DNA from 2 places in the Streptomyces sp. NPDC056231 genome. Region 1 is predicted to be linked to the other one. Evidence: riboswitches for the same ligand, from Rfam matches in the RefSeq annotation. Region 1 holds a riboswitch; the other holds the start of a gene.
What was found. A riboswitch is a leader RNA that binds a small molecule or an ion and turns the genes downstream of it on or off. The one in region 1 is predicted to bind cobalamin.
Positions count from the first base shown of each region.

Region 2: it holds a riboswitch for cobalamin, as region 1 does, so the genes downstream of both, ACNPQM_RS22350 (CbtB domain-containing protein) here and ACNPQM_RS09465 (ABC transporter substrate-binding protein) in region 1, are expected to answer to the same signal.

Region 1 covers NZ_JBLVKW010000008.1:37,537-40,735, reverse strand. Annotated here, with positions in the region: gene ACNPQM_RS09470 (FecCD family ABC transporter permease) at 1-705, opposite strand, end outside; gene ACNPQM_RS09465 (ABC transporter substrate-binding protein) at 702-1,742, opposite strand; cobalamin riboswitch at 1,805-1,993, opposite strand; gene ACNPQM_RS09460 (beta-ketoacyl-[acyl-carrier-protein] synthase family protein) at 2,066-3,199, opposite strand, start outside.
Region 2 covers NZ_JBLVKW010000029.1:33,506-36,704, forward strand. Annotated here, with positions in the region: gene ACNPQM_RS22340 (Asp23/Gls24 family envelope stress response protein) at 1-38, opposite strand, end outside; gene ACNPQM_RS22345 (histidine phosphatase family protein) at 525-1,103, opposite strand; adenosylcobalamin (AdoCbl) riboswitch at 1,230-1,378, shown strand; gene ACNPQM_RS22350 (CbtB domain-containing protein) at 1,382-1,600, shown strand; gene ACNPQM_RS22355 (CbtA family protein) at 1,629-2,399, shown strand; gene ACNPQM_RS22360 (GNAT family N-acetyltransferase) at 2,467-3,039, opposite strand.

The DNA of each region.
Region 1 (3,199 bases):
CACGACGAGCACGGGGAAACAGACCCACACATCGGTCCAGCCGACGCCGCTGAGCGAGCCGAGCAACCAGAACAGCACGCCTCGGGTCTGCTCGGCGTCGGCCGAGGTCATCACCACGAAGGAGGTCAGCGCGGAGAACAGCTGCATGGCCGCGACGCCGGAGAGGACGACTCGGTCCGTCGTACCGCCGAGGGTGTGACTGAGCAGCAGCACCAGGGCGAACGAGCAGAGGGCCCCGATGAACGCCCCGGTCGAGATCGACACCGCGCCCCCGCCCACCCCGAGGACGACGACCACGACGGCACCCGTCGACGCCCCGGAGGAGACGCCGAGGACGAACGGATCGGCGAGCGGATTGCGGAGCAGGGACTGCATGACCGTGCCGCACACCGCGAGTCCGGCGCCGCACACTGCGGCGAGCAGGGTACGGGGCATGCGCAGGTTCCAGATGATGCCGTCCCGGATAGGGGTGAGCCGCGAGTCGCCCACCCCGAGATGGGCGGCCACCGCGGACCAGACGTCGGCGACGGAGATCCGGGCGGGGCCGATGGTGACGGCGACGGCGACGGACAGCGTGAGCAGGGCGACGCCCGCGGCCCACAGCACACCGTCGCGCAGCCCTCGTGCGCCACCGGCCCTGCGGTGCGCATCGGTTCCGGGTGCCTGGTCCGTGCGTACCGCTGCGACCCGTTCGGTGTCCGTCACCCGGCGAGCCCGAACGTCCGCAGCCCGGCGGCGACCTGTTCCAGACCCTCGACCGTCCGGATGGACGGGTTCATGGCCTGGCCGCTGAGCAGCACGTACCGCTTGTGCTTGACGGCGTCCATGTTCTTCGTCGCGGGACTGGACTCCAGGAACTCGATCTTCTTCGCGGCGCTCTCGGCGGTCTGTGCCCTGCGCGTCAGATCGCCGATGACCAGGACGTCGGGGTTGCGGTCGGCAACGGTCTCCCAGCTGATCTGCGGCCATTCCTCATGGGTGTCGTCGAAGACGTTCTTCGCTCCGAGCTCCCTGGTGATGACGCCGGGTGCGCCGCAGCAGCCCGCCAGATACGGGGCCTTGGAGTCGGAGAACCAGTAGAGGAGAGTGGCGTGGGAGGCGTCGATGCCGTCGGTGGCCTTCTTCACCCGCTCCCGCAGCCGGGCGACGAGCTCGTCGCCGCGCTGCTGAACGCCGAACACGGCGGCCAGGTCGCGCACTTCATCGTAGACGCTGTCCATGGTCAGTGCTTCGGTACGCGCTCCGTCGCCGCTGCCGCTGTTGTCCTTGCCGGTGCAGTCCGCGGGCGACACGTAGGTGGGGACACCGAGCTCCTCGAACTGTTCGCGGGGGGCGACGCCGCCCTTGGCGAGGGTCGATTCGAACGAGGCGCTGACGAAGTCGGGCTCCTGGTCGAGGACCTTCTCCGACGACGGCCGGTTCTCCGAGAGGCGTGGCACCTTCGCGTTGGTCTTCTCCAGCCCCTTCATCACCGGGTCGGTCCAGGTGGCTGTGGCCGCCAGCCGGTCGGCGAGGCCGAGGGAGAGCAGGATCTCCGTCGATCCCTGGTCGACGGAGACGGCGTGGTGCGGTGGGGCTTCGACGGTGACGGTGCGGCCACAGTTCCTGAGCGTCACCGGATAGCCTTCACCGCCGGCTGACTTGGCCGCGGGGTTGTCGGTCCCTCCGCCGCACGCGGTCAGCAGGAGGAGTGCCGCCGAGAGCAGGGCGGCGGCGCGGGCGGGGCTGGCTATGGACGACACGGAGTCCCTCTGCGTCTCAGGGCCCATGCGCGGGGCCCACTGTACGGAGTACTGTCGCCCGGTACCGGGCGACAGGTGCCAGCAGGTCTTCGGACTCGGGTTCCTTCGGACGGGACGCCTTCCCAGGACAACCGTGGATGTCCCAGTGGCCGTGGCCCCGCCCGTCCCCCTCACCGCTGCGCGTCAGCTCCGGATTCGCACCGGATTCCCTGACTCCTAGGTGGAGTTTGACTGGCTTTGGCAAGCTATCACGCTGCCCCGCGGTGCTCGTCGGCGGTGCGGCGCGGTGGGGCCGGAGGCGTCCGGGCCCGCTCCGCCCCTGCCTACGGGCGCTGGAGAGCGACCACGGCGTTGTGGCCGCCGAACCCGAAGGAGTGGCTCACGGCGCGCCGGACGGGCCGGTGGCGGGGCTGTTGGGTGACGCAGTCCATGTCGAATTCGGGCGCCGGGGCGTCCAGGTTGGCGATCGGCGGTACGACCCCGCGCTGCAGCGTGAGGATCGTCAGCCCCGCCTCGATGGCTCCGGCAGCCCCCATGCAGTGGCCCAGTACCCCCTTGGGGGCGGTGACGGGTGGCCGGTGCGGGTAGGCCCGGCTGATGAGAGCGGCTTCGATGGCGTCGCCCAGCGGTGTCGACGTGCCGTGCGCGTTGACGTGTTCGACGTCCGCGGCCGCCCAGTCCGCGTCGCGCAGCGCGGCCTCGACCGCGGCGCGGGCGACAGCGCCGGACGGGTGCGGACTGGTGGGATGGTGGGCGTCGGTGGTGGCGCCTGTCCCGGCGAGCAGCGCCCGCGGGACCGCTGCCCGGGCCCGTGCGTCATCCGCCCGTTCCAGCACCATGACGGCGGCGCCCTCGCCCATGACCAGGCCGGCACGATCTGCCGCGAACGGCCGGGAGAGGCGGCCCGGGTCGCCGTCCCTCGTAGCGGCGGCACCGGACCGCGCGAATCCGGTCATGGCGACCGGGAAGACGATCGACTCGGTGGCTCCGGCGATGGCGAGGTCGCACTGCCCGGTGACCAGCAGGTCCCGGGCGACGGAGAGCGCGGTGACCCCGGAGGAACAGGCGGTGCACGGCGCCAGACTGGGACCGGTCGCCCCCATCCGGATGGCGATCTCCGCCGCGGGCATGTTCGGAATGGTGAGGAGGATCCCCGCCGGCGAGGTGGCCCCCGGCCCGCGCCGGTCGAGGGCGACGGCCTGTTCGGTCAGGCCCGCGGATCCTCCGCTGCTGGTGCCGACGACCACGGCGACCCGGCTGCCGTCCCAGTCGGCCGGGTCCAGTCCGGCGTCCGCGACCGCTTCCCGCGCGGCGAGGACGGCGAATTTGACGTACCTCCCCATCCGGAAGGCCGCACGGCCGCCGACCGCGTCGTCCAGATCGAAACCGGAGACCGTACACGCGAAGTCGATCGCGCAGCCTTCGAGCTCGGGGACGGTGCGGGCCGGTGAGACCCC
Region 2 (3,199 bases), on a different contig from region 1:
CGGGTGGTCTCGGGTTTCACCTGCGTTTGATCGGTCATGGCCGGTCGCCCTTCCGACGAGAAGGTGGATTCGAACGCTTTGGCCAGTTTACGTACCATTTGTCAACATTGCGCGAGTGATAGGGGTATGCGGGCGGATTCACGGGCGGATTCACGGGCGGGTCCGCCGCAGAGGGGATGGGTGGGATTCCGCGGTTCGTCACGGAGACGGCTCGCCCGCCCACCGTCTGTCCGCTGCGCTGGTGACCGCAGACGAAAGGTCGGCCCAACGATGCACCGGTGGCAGGGCCGTTGCGGTTCGCTGCGGTGTTCTTCGTCCAGTGGGACGGCTGCTGCGCCACACTCCGATCGTGGTCTTCCTGCCACAGGTGGCGAACCTCGGGGGCCTACACCATCCTGGGCTCCGCCTCCACGACCGCTTCGGTCGCACCGTTGACGAACTCGGACAGCCCGACCGGTCGTCGGGGATGCTGTGACCTGACGTCACCGGCAGGGCGGGCCGGTCCGGCGGTGGCGGGCGACGGGTTACGGGGCGTCGGTTCCGGTGTTCAAGGACCGGCCACAGCGCAGGTTCCAGCGGCCGGACCGGCCGCTGAGCTCTGTCAGTGTCAACGGGGCGACGTCCAACCGCCAGAACGCCTGCGGCGGAAGGCCCAGCGCATGCACGATCGCGGCGCGCACCACCGCGGGTTCGACCACAGCGATCAGGCGGCCGTCCCCGGCGCCGTCCCGATGCAACGAGTCCAGCCAGCCGCCCACTCGCGCACACAGGTCCAGTAGCGACTCGCCGCCGTGCGGTGCCGCCGAAGGGTCGGACAGCCAGGCCGACACCGCCTCCGGCTCGGCCTCGCTCACCTCCGCCAGCCGCTGCCCGCTCCAGCGCCCCAAGTTCCAGCCGTGGAGGACCGGTTCGGGCTCGGAGTGCAGCCCCAACGCCTCGGAGGTCCCGGCGCACCGTTCGTCCGCTCCGCACACCCGGCGATCGGCTGGAGGCACCGCGGCAGCGGCCGCACGCGCCCGCCGGACACCGGACGCGTCGAGCGGGGCGTCGCCGTCGAAACGGGCTTCACGCAACGCCGCATTGAGCGCCGGTGAGATCAACATCACGTGCACCGTCAACACCGGTGTCAACTCCCTGAACTGTGGCCTTTCGGGTAAGCACACCATGGCATCCGGGCCTCCCGGCCCCGCAGTCGGCGCCATGGCGGCGCGTGCCCGCAGGCGGTATGGTCGCGACGAACATGACGACGGTGTGACGGAAGTCCGGTGAGAATCCGGCACGGTCGCGCCACTGTGAACCCGTACTCCTGCGGGAAGTCAGACCCGGCACCGTCGTCTCAGGCACCACGATCGGGACGCGTGTTCCCTCAGGAGGTTCTGCCATGGCACAGACTGCTGCCCCCGCAACCGTCGCCACCCCCGCCATCACCCCCATCTCACTGAAGGCCATTGCCCCGTGGGCGGTCTTCTTCGGCATTCTCATGCTCGTTCTGCTGTACTTCGTCGGCGCAGAGCAGGGTGCCACCGCCGTCATCTCCGGCGAAGGTGTCCACGAGTGGGTCCACGACGGCCGTCACCTGCTCGGTTTCCCCTGCCACTGACGCGCTGCACACCTCAGGGGAACCGTTCATGAACTCCATATCTGTCAGAGCGCTGCTCGTCCGCGGCATGCTGGCCGGACTTGCCGCGGGCGCGCTCGCTCTTGCCGTCGCCTACTTCCTCGGCGAATCCCGGGTGGACGCGTCGATCGCGCTCGAAGAGGCTCACAGTCACGAGCACGGCGGTGAGGAACTCGTCAGCCGTACCATGCAGTCCACCGCGGGTCTCGCCACCGGTGTCCTGGTCTTCGGCGTGGCGATCGGCGGCATCGCCGCGCTGGTCTTCTGCTACGCACTCGGCCGCATCGGCAGGTTCGGCCCGAGAGCCACGGCCGCATTGATCGCGTTCGGCGCCCTGCTGACCGTGTACGTCGTGCCGTTCCTCAAATACCCGGCCAATCCGCCGGCTGTCGGAAATCCCGACACGATCGGCCAACGCACCACCTTGTTCTTCCTGATGGTCGCCCTCAGCGTGCTGTTGGCCGTCGCTGCCGTCATCTTGGGCAAGCGGCTGGCTCCCCGCCTGGGCAACTGGAACGCGTCCATCGCCGCGTCCGCCGCCTATGTGCTCGTCATCGGGCTGGCCTACGCCTTCCTGCCCTCGTTCAACGAGGTCGGCAAGGACTTCCCGGCCAGTCTGCTGTGGGAGTTCCGCCTTGCCACCCTCGCCGTTCAGGCCACGCTGTGGACCACTTTCGGTCTGGTCTTCGGCTATCTGACCGAGCGGCTGCTGGCGCCCAAGGCCGGCGCAGTGACGGCCGGGGACGGTCCCACGTCCCACGCGGCCGCCGCTGCGAGCTGAGGCGCCGGCCGACTCGTCGGCCGTATGACGGCAGAACCCACCGGGATGCCCCGGTGGGTTCTGCCGTCTATGCGGCGTCCGTCGCGTCGGTCGCTTCAGTCACGTACGTCGGATGCGTTGTGTCCGACGCCTCCGATGGCTCCGGCGTGTCCGACCAGTCGATCAAGAAGTGCTTCAGCCGGTCGTCCGCCCTGACGAAGCGCATTCCTGCTGCCATCATGACGTGGTGGGACGCGATGTTGTCGAGGTCGGCATCGCCGATCACGGCGGCGACACCCTCGCCGCGGGCGAACTCCAGCAGTGCCCGCAGCGCCTCGGAGGCGTACCCCTTGCCGCGCGCCGCAGGGGTCAGGCCGTAGCCGATTGTCACCTGCCCCTCCGCGTCCGGAACGCCGTGAAAGCCCACTCCGCCTATGGTGTGTCCGTCCTGACGGAGGCGGATCTCGTAGGCGCCGAACGGCTGGGGATTGCCGGTGTCGGCGCAGTGCTCCAGGAAATGCCGGGCCCCGGCCGCGTCGCCGTCGCCGGGGTACTCCGGTGCCCATAGGGCACCCGGCCCCGGACGGCGGGCCACGATGTTCTCCGCCTCGGCGGGACTCAGCGGGTGGAGTACGAGTCGAGGTGTCAGAAGATCTCTCATGACTCGTCGGACTATCACGGCGGCGAGGTTCGGCGCACCGGAATTATCGGAGTTTTTGCTGTCGGAAGGAGTGGGCGGCCGGGTCGGCATGCGCACGCCGACCCGGCCCACCGCCTGAGGCGGCGTGAGGAGGGCGGGGCTTCTCCGCCGGACAGCGTCC